Regions from separate parts of the Alteromonas sp. McT4-15 genome, predicted to be linked through region 2. Evidence: predicted binding sites of a transcription regulator. Region 2 holds the regulator's gene; the other holds the start of a gene.
The links. Region 2 encodes FliA, which starts transcription of late flagellar genes. Its sites were predicted from a motif close to CTAAAGNTNNNNNNNNNNNNGCCGATA; they were not measured.
Positions count from the first base shown of each region.

Region 1 (8,278 bases), on a different contig from region 2:
AGAACAAAGTGCAGAATCATCGCAGATGACTTCTGCGCAAGGAGGACCAACATTACTCTCAGTTGATTCGTTTCCTTGCATCGCAGCTTGATGTTACTCTTGACTGCGAAGCACCTCTCTCGAAGTGGAAGCGCATTTTACATCGTTTATTTTTGATGTCAACCTTGTTTTTAAACTTTTTATTTGTTTGAAAACTTGGTTTCGCACTTAGCTCTATGAACACTTCTTTTTGCTTGAAGCCCCCTCAGAACGTGGAGCGCATTATAGATACCTACTGGAAAAGATCAACAGCTAATTTGTCTTTTTTTGCATTTTAACCCGATTTTAGTGTTAACCGCTCATTTCTCCATCATTTCATGTGATCAAATGCACCTTTAGACTAGTTTTTTCACAATTTATTGTTCAATTTGTTACAAATGAGTAAACTATGACCAGCCTCCAACCCATAATAAACAATAGAAAGGTAGGTATATGAAAGTAGGCTTTATTCAATGCGCTGTTATTAGCGCTATTTTTGCAATTGCAGGTTATTTGTTATTTTCTTCAGCTAGTTTAAATGTACACGTTCCATTGACCGTGTCCGCCGCTTTGCTCATTAGCGGTATCGTCACACCATGGCTAGCATCTCTTATTCAAAGCACATCTTCCTCAGATGCCAGAGATAACACTCAAGAAGGTTCCATTGAAACACTCTACGTAGGTAATTTACCTTACCGTGCAAACGAGAGTGCAGTTAAGGAATACTTTAGCAGTTATATAGAAGTACAGTCTGTCCGCCTAATGAAGGATCGCAAAACAGGTAAGCGTAAAGGCTATGGTTTTATTGAAGTGATCACTGACGATCTAAATAGCGTCATTGATAAAACTAACGATTCCATCTTTCAAGAACGTACGCTAAAAGTACGCCCAGCGAAAGATAAGGTCGAACACGCTTAAGGTATGTTCATGTTGATATAAACAAAAGCCCGGACTCGTTCCGGGCTTTTTTATATTTACAAACTCTTCCTAATTATGATTTAGCAGTTGTCTCTGTGCTTTGCGGAAGTCCTTGCAACAAAGTTTGGTTAAAGGTATGAAATCTATTTATTGCCGATACCAAGTCAGGCACCTGAACGTCTTCCATTTTACTAATTAGTCCCGCAATTAAGGTATTGTAATCTTCATTGCTAGATAACGTACTTTCTACATTGGAAAATGTGCTCATCATTTTATCTAGGTATTGCGAGATTGGACTCACAACATTTCCAAATTGCGATTTGTCACTTTTCTCATCATTATAATGCTGAATATTTTCATACGTCTTTAGGACTTCTGTTTGTGTTGTCCTGTTCAGTTGAAGCGCGTAACCAACCAGTTCCTTATCATCAAAGCCCAAACTGAGTGCTTCTTCAAACGCTTTGTCTATGTCTCCACTATAAAACGTATCTGCAAGATCCTGAACTTGCCCAACGAGATCCGCAACTGATTGAAGTTCTTCCTCATCCAATTCACCTTTGAGCGAAAAACTAATACCGCTTCTTTCGTAATATTGGTAAGAAGTGGTTTGCTCAGCTGTAAACGATTGCGAATCACTACTTGTTTGTGCACCGTTTTCATCTGACGCGTTTTGCGTACCAGAATTTTGTGCAGTGAATGACAATTGCTGCGAAGCCTGAAATGACCGCAGACTTTCAAAGCTAAAGGTCACCTCATCGCCATCTTTGGTTCGGATTAGAAGGCTTCCTGACTTTTCATCTGACGCTGATACTGCTTCTAAAGACGTTAATGACACTGCAGTAGCTTCATTGCGACCAAAAATGTCTGTTTCTAGGTCGTCAATGCCCGTATCAATCAAGTCACGGCTTTTTGTCATTCCCTGCTGAATTTCGTCATTCATAAACCCCGCAAGATCTTTTTCTGCCATAGCAAAGCCACGACTCACACCTTCTCTCGCTTGGCTAAATAATCCGGTGAGATTTTCATCACTAGCCCCACCATTCGCCGCACCTCGAATCACTCCCCCCACAAACTTTAGAACGTTCCTCGCCACTTTTTCAAAATCGAACAAACTGGTCGACTTTTCTTCAATCGCTTTGTCCTTCGTTTCCTGTGGTTTTTGGCCGTCAATCTCAAGTGTTTGGTTAAGACTGCTACTGACAACACGTAGTCCAATACTTGTCTGACTGCTTGATACCGACACCGACGCTGCTTGTTGCTTTGAAAACTCAGCAGCTTGTTGCAACCCATCTTGTTGCAATTGTTTTTTCAGCGCCTCATTCGGGTGAACTGATGCCTTTTGCTCAGCCTTTTGGTCTCCCATAAAGGCTTTAATTTGACCCACGTTCATAATTTGATCCTCACTATCCTCTTTCTTATTATCGGCACTGAATCAGGATTGTTTAATTTTAATACACCTTTTTTATCCCTGCTTGTATAAAAGTGCTTATAAAGCCATTTAGCATTGCACATATTTTGTGAGGGACTACAATTCGCGACCTTGCAAAACAAAACAACGGTGTTAACCACGAAATCGTGATGGAGAGAGTAATATGACCGCACCAGATCTGAAAAACTATCAAGCTCAGCTTGACGAAAAAGTTACCCGCCTAGGTGACTTACTTTCTCCGTTTAATGCACCAAAGTTAGAGGTTTTTAGTTCCCAGCCTACGCATTACCGTATGCGTGCTGAATTTAGGGTTTGGCATGAGGGTGACGACCTATATCACATCATGTTCAACCAAGAGACAAAGGAAAAATACCGTGTCGACGCTTTTCCACCAGCATGCGAGACCATTAATCGCGCAATGACCGCGTTGCTGGAGCACGTAAGACCATCAGAAGTCTTAAGGAAAAAGCTTTTTCAGATAGATTACCTTTCTGCGCTTTCAGGAGAATTGGTAATTAGCCTCTTATATCACCGTCAACTCGACGACGAATGGGAACAGCAGGCAAGAGTATTAAAGCAAACACTTGAAACAGAGTTTAAAAAAGTAAACATCATTGGCCGAGCTCGTAAACAGAAACTCGTTATAGGTGATGACTTCGTTATTGAGCGATTACCAATTAAAGACAGAACATTCATTTTCAAACATATTGAAAATAGCTTTACCCAACCAAATGCTTCGGTAAATTGCAGCATGATTGAATGGGCTCTTGACTGTGTTACCCCCCTTACCGGTGATCTACTCGAAATGTATTGTGGCGCAGGAAACTTCTCACTTCCTTTGGCGCTTCATTTCGACAATGTGGTTGGAACTGAAATAGCGAAGCCGTCAGTTCAAGCTGCACAGTTCAACATAGAACAAAACAAACTGAATAACGTAAAAATTGTTAGATTAGCCGCGGAAGAATTTACACAAGCCATGAAGGGCGAACGTACGTTTAGTCGGTTAGAAGGAATTGAACTGAAGGATTACAACTTTACAACGGTTCTTGTCGACCCTCCGCGCGCAGGCCTTGATGTAGAATCACTAAAAATGATTCAGGATTACGACAACATTGTATATATCTCATGTAATCCCGAGACGCTTGCACAGAATCTTGAATTACTTTGCGAAACTCACGAAATAAGTGCAGCGGCGTTATTCGACCAATTCCCGTTTACACATCACGTCGAAGCTGGTGTGCTGTTGTCCCGAAAATAGAGCACGGCTTCTATGTAAAAGAGTATACGAAAGAGGCCCAAAACGGCCTCTTTTGCATGAGGGTGTTAGTTTTTGCGCTTTAGTTTTTGCGGTAAAGATCAACACTCTCTCGTTATTTCTTACCTACAGTTGTCGTTGCGCCCACCTGCACAAACCTCAGTTGAGCTTTAACTTTTTCACCAATTTCACCACGTAATTTATCGTCAGCTTCCAGTGCTTCAGCCCCCGCACTGAAAACAAGTCTCACCATCGCATCAGCTTGCAGTTGCGCACATGCATATTCCACACTTTGTTGCTCAATAATATAGTCGGTGAGCTCATCAATAAAATGCTGTATTTCTCGAAAAACCGCTAGGCGATACGCCGAGGACGTTCCTGTGTGCTCACGCAATAATAAACGAAATACATTTTTATTAGCTGCGATAAACTCCATGAAAGTTTCTACTGAGGTATGAATAACACCGCCGCCAGATGCAATGCGTCGCCTGGCCTGCCGCATCAATTGTCGAAGTGCTAAACCAGCTTCGTCGACCAATGTAAGCCCCAATTCATCCATATCTTTGAAGTGTCGATAGAAAGACGTAGGAGCAATACCTGCTTCACGAGCAACTTCTCTTAAGCTAATTGCCGAAAGACTTCGGTTTTCATCAAGCAAAGAGAAAGCGGCGTGGATGATATTTTGGCGGGTTTTTAATTTCTGTTCTTGTCGGCTCACAGTTACACCATATTAAGAGGCCCTAGCATAAGACTTTGTAGTCTATCGTAAGAGTATGCGTCAAAGAAACAAAGAAGGTGAATTCTCGCTTAAGCAAATGTTGACGGTATGAAGGCGTGACGAAGTTAATATTTTGTTAAGAACTGAAAATAGAGTGTGATACGGTAGTTGAATAGAGTCTGCTGTCAAATAACCAAGGGGCGTATTGTGCCTAGTTTATTGTGAAAAAGGTCATTCAACCCTACTTACTAAGAGCGATATCAAGTGACGTATTGCGAGATGGACGGCGCAAATTTCACCGCTTACTACGCCGTCTTACAAATCGTAAGGCATGCATTAATGTTTATCTGAAAGTGGATGATCCCTATTCATACCTTTTAGTGCAGGCGCTCCCCAGTATAGAAAAGCGCTTTAATGTCGAGTTTAGTGCTAACGTCATTTATTCATTGCAAGAAGACATGTTTCCCGAACCAGAATTATGGGCAAAACACGCATTAGTTGATGCAAATTATGTGGCTTCTCTTTATCACTTCAAATTTTTACCACACCCCAACAAGTCACCATCGGCGATTGATGTAGCGCATTACGACGCCTACGCAATACATTTACAAGATAGAATTGACCGAGGAGACAGTTGGCAAGCGTTACTTCGTATATTTGAAGATTACTGGCAATCACGCAATGCCAACGAGCCATATCGTCAGATGAAACAATCAAAGAACGCTGATGCCCTCAAAATAAAGCTCAAAGAAAATAGTAATTCCCTATCACAGCAAGGGCACTACCTACCTGCGACCCTCTATTTTGAGGGGGAGTGGTATTGGGGTGTAGATCGCCTTTGCCATTTGGAAGAGCGTTTGTTACACGAGAATCTAGGAAAACTACCTACTATCCACGTTGTTTTCGACCGCAGTTATTTGAATATTCAAAGCTCAATAATACATAACGCCGCACTACCCTCTGTAAAAGTGGAAAACGTCCCCCCTATTGAACTGTTTTGGTCAGCACGCAGTCCTTATTCCTATATCGCACTTTACAAGGCCATATACCTTGCCAACGCGTATGGTGTACCACTTAACGTAAAGCCTGTCCTACCTATGATGATGAGGGGACTAGATGTCCCTAAAAAGAAAGCCCTTTATATATTCTTAGATACCACACGAGAAGCTCGAAAATTGGGCATTGAATACGGTTTTGTCGCAGATCCCTTAGGCTCTGGCGTTGAGCGTTGTTACTCCCTTTTGCGTTTTGCTCGCGAACAAGGACGCTACCTTGAATTCCTTTTGGCATTTGCTCATGGCGTTAATGCCAAAGGCATTAGGGCAGACACAAATGAGGGAATGAAACGTATTGTTGAACAAGCGGGATTAAATTGGACCGAAGCAAAATGTCACTTAAGCGACAGTCAGTGGAAAGAGGAAGTGGTATCAAATCAACAAGAAATGTACGCCTTTGGTAATTGGGGTGTACCGATTTTTCGCTATAAAAACACGATGGTGTGGGGTCAGGACAGAATGTTTGTCATTGAGAGAGAATTACGAGACACAATGAGAACATCGCCGGTCTCAATTCATCAACTAGATTAAGAACTGTCAAAATGAATAGCACAAAGTATATTGCATCCAATTTATCCATTGAGCAGTGGCAGCAAACTGGACAAACGTTTCCTTACTGCGAAATGAATATTTTTTATCAAGACAGTAAATACAGTGAATTGGGTGTAAAAAAGATTCATCCCAATAATTTGCAGGTTGCTCCAACAGTAGTTTTAATACATGGATTCCCTACCGCTAGCTGGGACTGGCACAAAATATGGCCTTCACTGTGTCAGCACTTTAGAGTGATTACACTTGATATGCTTGGATTTGGCTTTTCTGAAAAACCAATCGAGTATGACTATTCAATTCACAACCAAGCGAATGTTTTCGAAGCACTGTTAAAGCACCTTAATATAACGCAATGTCATATCATCGCCCATGACTACGGTGATTCTGTTGCGCAAGAGTTACTTTATCGACACGCCCACATTCATCACAATGATGAAGGACTTACTATACAAAGCGCGACACTCCTCAACGGCGGACTCTTTCCTGAAACTCATCGACCTAAATTTATTCAAACTTTGCTGAATTCTCCTCTGGGCTTCTATGTTGCTAAGTTGATCAGCAAAAAAAGCGTTGATAGCAATATGCGATCTGTCTTCGGAAACGATACTCAACCAAGTATTCAGGAACTAGAGGAAATGTGGCAGCTTATTAATTTCAACCAAGGAAAGCAGGTTTTCCATAAACTCATCGGATATATGACACAACGCAAATATTATAGAGAGCGGTGGTTAGAGGCGTTAACACACGCCGTTTGTCCAATACACATTATCAACGGTAGTGCGGATCCCATATCAGGAGAGCACATGGTAGAGCGGTATGAGACATTAGTCTCAAGCAAAAATATTGTTCGCCTCGCAAATGTTGGGCATTACCCTCAAATGGAAGCACCTGAAGCCGTTAGCGAAACAATCATCTCTTTTATAAACAAGCAATAAGCGATTTTCACTTCAAATGTCGACGCGAATTTGCCGGCATAATCTATAATTAAACTTTACACATGTAAGCAGAACTTATCTTGGTTTTGCTTGCCTGAACTTCCGTAAAACGATAAATTAGCGAACAGTTGTAAGCCAAGTTGTATAAAATGAAAAAACCTCCTCTTATTTTGACTAACGTGCTGGTATTTTTGATATCTGGCGCGATTGCATTTATTGGTGTTCCACTTTGGGTGGCATATCAAGGTATTGATTGGGCCGAAATTGGCGCTGCTATATTCCTATTTTACTTTACAGGTATGTCTATCACTGCTGGCTACCATCGCTTGTGGTCACACAAAACTTATGATGCCAATGTTGTGGTACGCGTCATACTCGCAATCGGCGGTGCCATGGCACTGCAAAATAGTATTTTGCACTGGTCGTCAGATCACCGCATTCACCATCGTCACGTTGATGACAATGACAAAGATCCCTACTCAGCCAAAAAGGGGTTATGGTTCGCTCACATAGGGTGGATGCTGCGTGAATATCAAGCGAAACGCTATGATGATTACAGCAACTGCAAAGACCTACAAAAAGACAAGGTCGTAATGTGGCAACACAATCATTATCTCCCTATCGTTCTGGCGGCTAATTTCGGTATTACTGGATTGCTAGGATATCTAAATGGTGATGTGCTTGGCATGATTTTAATTGCAGGTGTTCTTCGTTTGGTATTGGTTCATCATGTCACCTTCTTTATCAATTCACTTGCCCATTTTTGGGGTAGTCAACCTTATACCGACAAGAACACCGCAAGAGATAATGGTGTTCTAGCATTCTTTACCTTTGGTGAAGGCTACCATAACTATCACCATATCTTTGAGTATGACTATCGCAACGGGATTCGTTGGTATCAGTTTGATCCAACCAAGTGGTTGATTAAAGGCCTTTCTTATTTTGGGTTAACTCGTAATCTTCGCAAGGTACCTGAAGAACGTATCGAAAAAGCATTGGCCGCTATGCAACTTCAGCGTGCTAGCGAGCAAGTCTCTGTATTACCAAATGCTGAAGAGTTGATGCATACCATTCAGCAAGAATACGACTTACTTATGCAGCGTATGAGCGACTACTACTCAACAAAGAAACGGGTAATGCGTATTAAGCAAAAAACGTTGAAGCGCAGTATTGAGGGATTAGAGCTAGCTTATAAGTACAAGGAACTAAAGCACGCGTTTGCAGTTCAAAAAGAAAAATGGTTACAACTGCAAACCTTGTCTTTGCAAATGGCATAAGCCAATGTAGTCAACAGTGCACGTAAAAAAACCACACCAGCCTTTGGCTCGTGTGGTTTTTTATTATCTACGACTAGAGTCGGTTGGAATTACTGTGGTAGTCAGGTAATACTATGATAAG
Region 1 covers NZ_JAJALG010000015.1:82,511-90,788, reverse strand. The annotation lists gene LHL20_RS12325 (RNA recognition motif domain-containing protein) at 472-936, shown strand; gene LHL20_RS12320 (DUF5610 domain-containing protein) at 1,010-2,326, opposite strand; gene trmA (tRNA (uridine(54)-C5)-methyltransferase TrmA) at 2,529-3,623, shown strand; gene fabR (HTH-type transcriptional repressor FabR) at 3,736-4,338, opposite strand; gene LHL20_RS21190 (DsbA family protein) at 4,560-5,924, shown strand; gene LHL20_RS12300 (alpha/beta fold hydrolase) at 5,936-6,880, shown strand; gene LHL20_RS12295 (acyl-CoA desaturase) at 7,030-8,157, shown strand.
Region 1: LHL20_RS12320 (DUF5610 domain-containing protein) is a predicted target of FliA. The motif match lies at 2,356-2,382, and genes of this name have one in related genera.

Region 2 (8,278 bases):
TCCGTGAGGCCATGTACATGGTAATTGTACTCGTGTCGGTGGTAATTGTACCGAGCCTCATTGTTGGTCTTGTCGTAGCGGTATTTCAAGCCGCAACCAGTATTAACGAACAGACAATGAGCTTTCTGCCTCGCCTACTAGTAACCCTGTTAGCGCTCAGTTGGGGCGGCAACTGGCTGGTACAGCAGCTCATGGACTTTACGTTTCGCATGGTCGATTTAATTCCACAAGTTGTGGGTTAAGGCTTTTCTTACGTGGACGTTGAACTATCCGTTATTAACCAATTTTTAGCCGACATGCTGCTTCCGTTTATGCGTATTAGTGGCTTATTCGTTGCTATGATTGGGTTAAGTGCTAAGTCGATTCCACCGCAAGTACGTGCACTGTTGGGTATTATGCTGACGCTAATCATCATGCCCGTTGTTCCACCGTCTCCGATTGATAATTTGGTCGACGTGGGTACGTTTGTGGTGGTTATTCAGCAGCTTGTCATTGGTGTTGCTATTGGTTTTATTTCTATGATGGTTCTCAACACCTTTGTACTAGCCGGTCAAGTTATTGCTATGCAAACCGGTTTGGGCTTTGCCTCGATTGTCGACCCTGTTAATGGTATTAACGTACCAGCGGTAGGTCAGTTTTATCTTATTTTAGCGACGCTGTTGTTTTGGACGCTAGACGGCCACTTATCCATGATCCATATGATTGTAATGAGCTTTGAAGCGTTTCCTATTGGTGAAGCATGGTGGACAGGTGAGCAATTCAGAGACATTGCACATTGGGCAGGCTGGATGTTTGTATCGGCACTGACTTTATCGCTCGCGCCTATCGTGTCATTGCTTATTGTAAATTTGGCGTTTGGCGTTATGACTAAAGCGGCGCCGCAGCTCAACATTTTTAGTATTGGTTTCTCGATTGCCCAGGTAATGGGGTTAATTATTATTTGGATAACACTCGATAATTTTACCGCTCACTTTGAAACCCAGTGGTTTCGCGCTGAACAGTTTATGTGTGAGCTATTAAATATTTGTCCTTAGAAAAGACAAGTCGCGGTAGAAATTGTTCGCGGAAAATGACAGGTTTGCGAGCAAGCTAAATGAAAAACTAGGCGAGAAGAGCAGAGCAAATGGCAGATTCAAGCGAAAAAACAGAAGACCCCACGGGGAAAAAACTCGATGATGCCCGGAAAAAAGGGCAGATTGCGCGATCCCGTGAACTGTCAACCACCTTAGTATTAGTGGTGAGTGCTTTCATGTTCCTGTTTCTCGGAGGATGGATTGCCGAGTCGGTCTTTAAACTTACACAGCGCATGTTTATTCTTTCTCGTGATGAAACCTACGACATTACCCACATGTTTGGCGCATGGGGTGAAGCCTTTTCTACCATTAGTGCGCCTGTCTTACTGTATATGGTCGTTGCCATGATAGCGGGTATTTACGGCTCAATAGCCCTAGGTGGTTACAACTTTACGTGGGAAGGAGCGAAGCCCAAAGGGTCAAAAATGAGCCCAATTCAAGGGTTCAAGCGCATGTTTGGCATGAACGGCTTAGTTGAATTAATCAAGTCTATCGCCAAAGTAGTGCTTATTATTGGCATGGCCATTGGGGCGCTATTGTACTTTCAAGATGAAGCACTCCACCTCGATATGGAATCGTATCCCGGCAACATCTTCCACGCTCTTGATATGCTTAAGTGGGCATTTCTTATTCTAGCTTGCGGTATGATCCCCATTGCCATAATTGATGTGCCATATCAGATGTATAAGCACAACAAAGAAATGAAAATGACCAAGCAAGAGGTTAAAGACGAGCGCAAAAATGCCGAGGGCGACCCTATGGTTAAAGGCCGTATTCGTCGTTTGCAGTATCAAGCTGCCACAAAACGCATGATGCAGGAAGTCCCAAAAGCCGACGTGGTAGTCACTAACCCAACGCACTTCTCGGTTGCTATAAAATATGATGAAAGCGGCAACCGCGCCCCTGTTGTTGTGGCGAAAGGGGCTGATGAACTTGCCATGCATATAAGAAAAATTGCTACCGCAAACGATGTCCCACTTATTCCATCGCCTATGCTTGCTCGTGCTATCTTTTACTCTACCGAAGTCGATGAAGAAGTACCTAATGCGCTGTTTATGGCAGTGGCCCAAGTGCTTGCCCATGTTTATCAGCTTAAAGCGCACCGCGCTGGTAAGGGGAAACGACCCAGACCTCTTAAACGGGATTTGCCTATACCACCTGAATACAGACGGTAATTTCTAGGGGGGATTTCCGTCGTTTTATTTATCCAACGCGACTGTGGTAGCTATTCATCAAAGCTGGCACGTTAGTTGAAATGTCCCTTTCAGAATAGTGAAAAGCGTCAATTTTCTGATAGTGAGACAGTAAGCGATGCAGTTATCCGGTTATCTTCAGCGTTTCGACAAAAATCAGCTGCAAAATTTTACCAGTGGTTTAGGTGCGCCAATCGTACTTTTGGCAATTATGGGCATGGTAATTCTACCTATGCCGCCGTTCTTGCTGGACGTGCTCTTCAGTTTTAATATTGCACTTTCCCTTGTCATCATATTGGTCGCGGTGCTTACACAGCGTCCTGTCGACTTTGGTATTTTCCCTTTAGTACTCCTTATTGCGACCGTTTTGCGACTGGCGCTTAACGTGGCATCTACCCGTGTAGTACTCCTATACGGACACGAAGGCGGCGACGCTGCCGGTAAGGTAATTGAAGCATTTGGCGCGGTGGTTATTGGCGGTAACTATGCGGTGGGTATCGTGGTGTTTGCTATCTTGCTCATTATCAACTTTAAAGTGGTAACCGCAGGTGCAGGTCGTATTTCAGAAGTAAGTGCTCGCTTTACTCTTGATGCTATGCCAGGTAAGCAAATGGCAATTGATGCCGACTTGAACGCTGGGTATATCGACCAAGACCAAGCGCGTCAACGTCGTGAAGAAATTACCGCAGAAGCCGACTTTTACGGTTCGATGGACGGTGCGTCAAAATTTGTAAAAGGCGATGCGGTAGCGGGCCTTTTCATTATGCTCATCAATATAGTTGGTGGGTTATTCATTGGTATGATTCAGCATGATCTTACATTTGGAAACGCCATTGAAATTTACACTATCCTGACTATCGGTGACGGTCTTGTCGCGCAAATTCCATCGCTACTTTTGTCAGTCGCAACCGCGATTATCGTTACTCGTGAAAACGAAACTCAGGAGATGGGCAAAGAGATACGTGGTCAACTTGGTAATAATCAAGCCTTGTATATTGCCGCTGGTGTACTTTTTGTTATGGGTATTATTCCTGGCATGCCCCACGTTGCGTTTCTTGGTTTCTCTTTTTTGATTGCAGGCTTTGCTTATTGGCAATCACAACAAGAGAAGAAAAAAGCTGCCGAGCCTAAAGTCCCTGACGTGGTTAAGGATGAAACCGTTGCGCCAGAAGTCAAAGAGCTGGGTTGGGATGATGTACAGCAAGTCGATACCATTGGGTTAGAAGTTGGCTATCGCCTTATCCCGCTTGTCGATAAGTCACAAGGTGGCGAGTTATTAACACGCATTAAAGGCGTGCGTAAGAAATTGTCGCAAGAACTTGGGTTTCTTATTCCTCCTGTACATATTCGCGATAACCTCGATTTAGAACCAAATACTTATACCATTGCCATGCTCGGCGTGACCATTGGCGACTCACTCATCAGTCACGACGAAGAGCTTGCGATTAATCCAGGGCAGGTATTCGGCAAGCTTGAAGGACGCGCAACGAAAGATCCCGCTTTTGGGCTCGATGCTGTATGGATAAAACCGAATAAGCGCGAACATGCTCAAACACTCGGTTATACCGTGGTCGATGCCGCAACGGTTGTGGCAACCCATTTAAGCCAGCTTCTTACTAATAATGCGTATCAACTATTAGGTCATGAAGAAGCTCAGCAACTTCTTGATATGTTGGCAAAACAGCATCCTAAACTGGTTGAAGGACTGGTGCCGGATATTTTACCGCTTAGTACCGTAGTTAAAGTATTGCAAACGTTGTTATTCGAAGGCGTACCAATTCGTGATATGCGCACTATTGTTCAAACCCTAAGTGAGTATGGTACGCGTAGCCAAGACCCTGATGTACTCGTGTCTGCGGTGCGTATTTCGTTGAAACGACTGATTGTTCAAGAGATTACACAAGGCGCCAAAGAGATACCTGTCATAACCTTGGCGCCAGAGTTGGAACAGATGTTGCACCAGTCTCTTCAAGCGGGCGGTGAAGATGGTGCTGGCATAGAGCCAGGACTAGCAGACAAGTTGCAAAAATCATTGCAACAAGCCAGTCAGCAGCAGGAACTCGAAGGCGAGCCTGCAGTATTGCTGACGTCAGGTATGCTAAGACCTGTGCTGTCACGCTTCTTAAAGTATTCAGTTGTTGGGCTCCACGTACTTTCGTACCAAGAAGTGCCTGATGATAAGCAGATAAAAATAGTCAGTTCGGTCGGTCAATAATCTGACACTGAGCGATTGGAGAGGTTGCAATGAAAATAAGACGTTTCTTCGGCAAAGATATGCGTGAGGCGTTAAGCCAAGTAAAAGCTGAGTTGGGTAGCGATGCGGTTATTATGTCAAACCGCAAAGTTGCTGACGGTATTGAGCTTGTTGCAGCTTACGATAAAGAGCCAGAGGCTAAGTTGTCAGTGCCAAAACCCGCCTCTAAAGCGCCCGGTCAGAAAGCTGTTCCTAGCTTAAGTGAAATCATCGGTGATGACGGCCCAGACAGTTTAAAAGCGCTACTTGAAAAGCAACATGGTTCAAGCACTCAGCCGCATAGCCAAAAAGATACCTCTGCCAATGCGCAGCATGCCAATGAAATTGCATCGCACCTTAACTTTTCTGATGACTTTATTGATGAAGTTGAAGCTGCTCAGCCTCAACCTCAATCCCGTGCGAGCCGCTATGAGCAAGCAGATGCGTTTCCTTCACATCAAGCGTCAAGCATAGATGAAACTGCGCCTAATCAATCAGACGAACTTGCACAAATCAAAGAAGAGCTCGCCTCGCTAAGAAACGTCTTGCAATATCAGGTGGCTGATTTGATGGAAGCGAAGAATAAGCGTCAAAAACCCGTTCATCAATATCTGATAACGCGTTTAACCGATATGGGCTTAAGTCACGCGCTTGCAACTCAGCTAATAAATTACACGCCTGCTCACTATAATGAGCGCGAAGCATGGGTTTACCTTCTTAACCTATTGGCTAATCGCATAAATGTAACAGGTAACGATATACTTACCGCACAAGGTGCTGTTGCATTGGTGGGTCCTACTGGAACGGGAAAAACAACCACGGTAGCAAAATTGGCTGCGCGATATGCCCAGAAGTATGGCCCAGAATCAGTGGCAATGATCACCATTGATACGTACAGAATAGCTGCGTTTGAACAACTGGCTACTTACGGAAAGATAATTGGCTGTACAGTAAGAAAAGCACAAACCAGCGAAGAGTTAGCAGATTTACTTTTCCAACTGCGTCACAAGCGTCTAGTATTGATTGATACAGCAGGGTTTAGTCAGCGAGATAGCCGTTTGATTAAACAAATTAAGCAATTTGACAATGGTCAAATGCCACAAGTGAAAAAATATTTGGTAGCGCAGGCAAATACACAATATCCTGCACTGCAGAGAATAATTAAAGCGTATGATGAAATTGAACTAAGTGGCTGTATTTTCACAAAGTTAGATGAGTGCTACTCTTTAGGAGAGGTGCTTAGTGCTGCAGTTGAGTACCAGTTACCGGTTAGTTATGTCACCGATGGGCAAAAAGTACCAGAAGACATTAAGATTGCAGAAGCAAAATCTTTGGTTTCTGCTGCTGCAAAGCTTTATAAAAAGTACGGTTTGAATCATACTAGTAGTAACAACGCCATTAAAACAGCATAAGCAGTATGATTGACGACCAAGCGAGTAGCTTAAGAAAAATGAAGCAATCAAGGTTAATCAAAGTTATTGCCGTCACCGGAGGTAAAGGTGGCGTCGGTAAAACAAATATTACACTAAACACCGCCATTGCTATGGCTAAGCAGGGTAAGCGTGTAATGGTTCTCGATGCAGACTTAGGTCTGGCTAATGTCGATGTGATGTTAGGTCTTCGCGTCGAGAAAAATCTTTCTCACGTATTATCGGGTGAATGCACGCTTGATGAAGTACTCGTCACTGGTCCGCATGGGATCAAGATTGCGCCAGCGACATCGGGTACACAGTCAATGGCAGAGTTATCACCTACTCAGCATGCGGGTTTAATTCGCGCCTTTAGTGAATTACGTTCACAAATTGATGTTCTCATCGTCGATACCGCAGCGGGTATCTCAGACATGGTATTAAGCTTTTCTAAAGCGTCACAGGATATTATGGTGGTAGTGTGCGACGAACCTACATCATTAACTGACGCTTACGCCTTAATCAAAATTTTGAATCGCGAACACGGCGTGTTTCGATTTAAAGTGGTCGCCAATATGGTACGCGATGTGCGAGAAGGGCAAGAGCTATTTAGTAAATTAAGCAAAGTAACAGGTCGATTTTTGGATGTTGCACTAGAATTAGTGGCAACTGTCCCGTTTGATGAAAATATTCGTAAAGCGGTACGCAAACAAACCGCTATCGTCGATGCCTACCCAGGTTCGCCTGCTGCCGTTGCAATTACTCAACTGGCTAATAAGGCATTGTCGTGGCCAATCCCGGCTCAGCCAGGTGGTCATTTAGAGTTTTTTATTGAACAGTTGGTTGCAGAAAAAGCAGTAGGAAATCAGCGTTGAATAGCAAGGCAGCAGCTTATCAACAACAAACCGATAAGTCGCAGTTAGTCGAACGACATGCGCCTTTGGTTAAACGTATCGCTCATCACTTGATGGCGCGTTTGCCCGCTAGTGTACTTGTTGACGATTTAATTCAATCAGGCATGATTGGTTTATTAGAAGCTGCTCGAAATTTTGACGGCTCGAAAGGTGCGAGCTTTGAAACCTTTGCGGGTATTCGTATCCGCGGTGCTATGCTAGACGAGATTCGTAAAGGCGATTGGACACCGCGGTCAGTGCATCGCAACGGTCGCGCGATAACGGAAGCCATTTCGCAAGTAGAAGGCGAGACTGGTCGCGATGCCAGAGATTCTGATATTGCTGCTAAACTCAATGTGAGTTTGCAGGACTATCATCAAATGTTGAATGAAGTAAATGCTGGTAAGTTGGTTGGCATTGAAGATTTAGGTGTGTCTGAGGACGTTATTTCGACTGAACAAAATCGGGGTAGCGACGCACCACTTGAAGACTTGATGCAAGGTGCTTTCCAAAAGGCGTTAGCCCATGCGATTACAACATTACCTGAACGAGAAGCTATCGTGCTTTCTTTATACTATGATGAAGAGCTAAACCTACGAGAAATAGGTGAAGTACTTGATGTTAGTGAATCGAGAGTAAGCCAAATTCACAGTCAGGCCATGTTAAAACTCAAATCACGAATGAAGTCGTGGCAAGCTGACGAAGAATAGATATTAATAACAATTAACCCCTCACTGGAGGCTATTTTGGATAAAAGTATGAAAATTCTCGTGGTTGACGATTTTTCTACCATGAGACGTATCATCAAAAACCTACTTAAAGACTTGGGTTTCTCCAACATCCAGGAAGCGGATGACGGAAGTACGGCGTTGCCAATGCTACAGCAAGGCGACTTTGACTTTGTCGTTACCGATTGGAATATGCCAGGTATGCAAGGAATTGACTTGCTTCGTGCTATTCGTGCCGACGATAAACTGAAGCATTTACCTGTACTAATGGTTACTGCTGAAGCCAAGAAAGAACAAATTGTTGCGGCAGCGCAAGCCGGCGTGAACGGCTATGTGGTTAAGCCTTTCACTGCAGCAACATTAAAAGAAAAATTGGATAAAATTTTCGAACGTTTAGGTTGATCCAGACGCTCACCAGAGAAACGAGGTTTACTGGATGTCATCAAATGTAAACGTTCCGATTACATTGGAAGAAGCTAGACAACTTGTCGCCTATCTTGAAGAGGGTGATAACGCTTCGGCCAGTGCACTACTTGAAGCAGCCTCAATGAAGGAAAATGTTGAGCTGTTTGCAGAAGTGGGAAAACTGACGCGTCAACTTCATGACGCGCTCAATAATTTTCAGATTGACGATCGCATTAAGAATCTTGCGACCGAAGATATGCCTGATGCACAGTCTCGTCTGACATACGTCATTGAAGAAACTGAAAAAGCTGCTAATACTACTATGGATGCAGTGGAAGCGAGCA
Region 2 covers NZ_JAJALG010000003.1:52,413-60,690, reverse strand. The annotation lists gene fliQ (flagellar biosynthesis protein FliQ) at 1-242, shown strand, start outside; gene fliR (flagellar biosynthetic protein FliR) at 255-1,034, shown strand; gene flhB (flagellar biosynthesis protein FlhB) at 1,124-2,248, shown strand; gene flhA (flagellar biosynthesis protein FlhA) at 2,385-4,481, shown strand; gene flhF (flagellar biosynthesis protein FlhF) at 4,511-5,911, shown strand; gene LHL20_RS03510 (MinD/ParA family protein) at 5,917-6,783, shown strand; gene LHL20_RS03505 (RNA polymerase sigma factor FliA) at 6,780-7,511, shown strand; gene cheY (chemotaxis response regulator CheY) at 7,548-7,931, shown strand; gene LHL20_RS03495 (protein phosphatase CheZ) at 7,966-8,278, shown strand, end outside.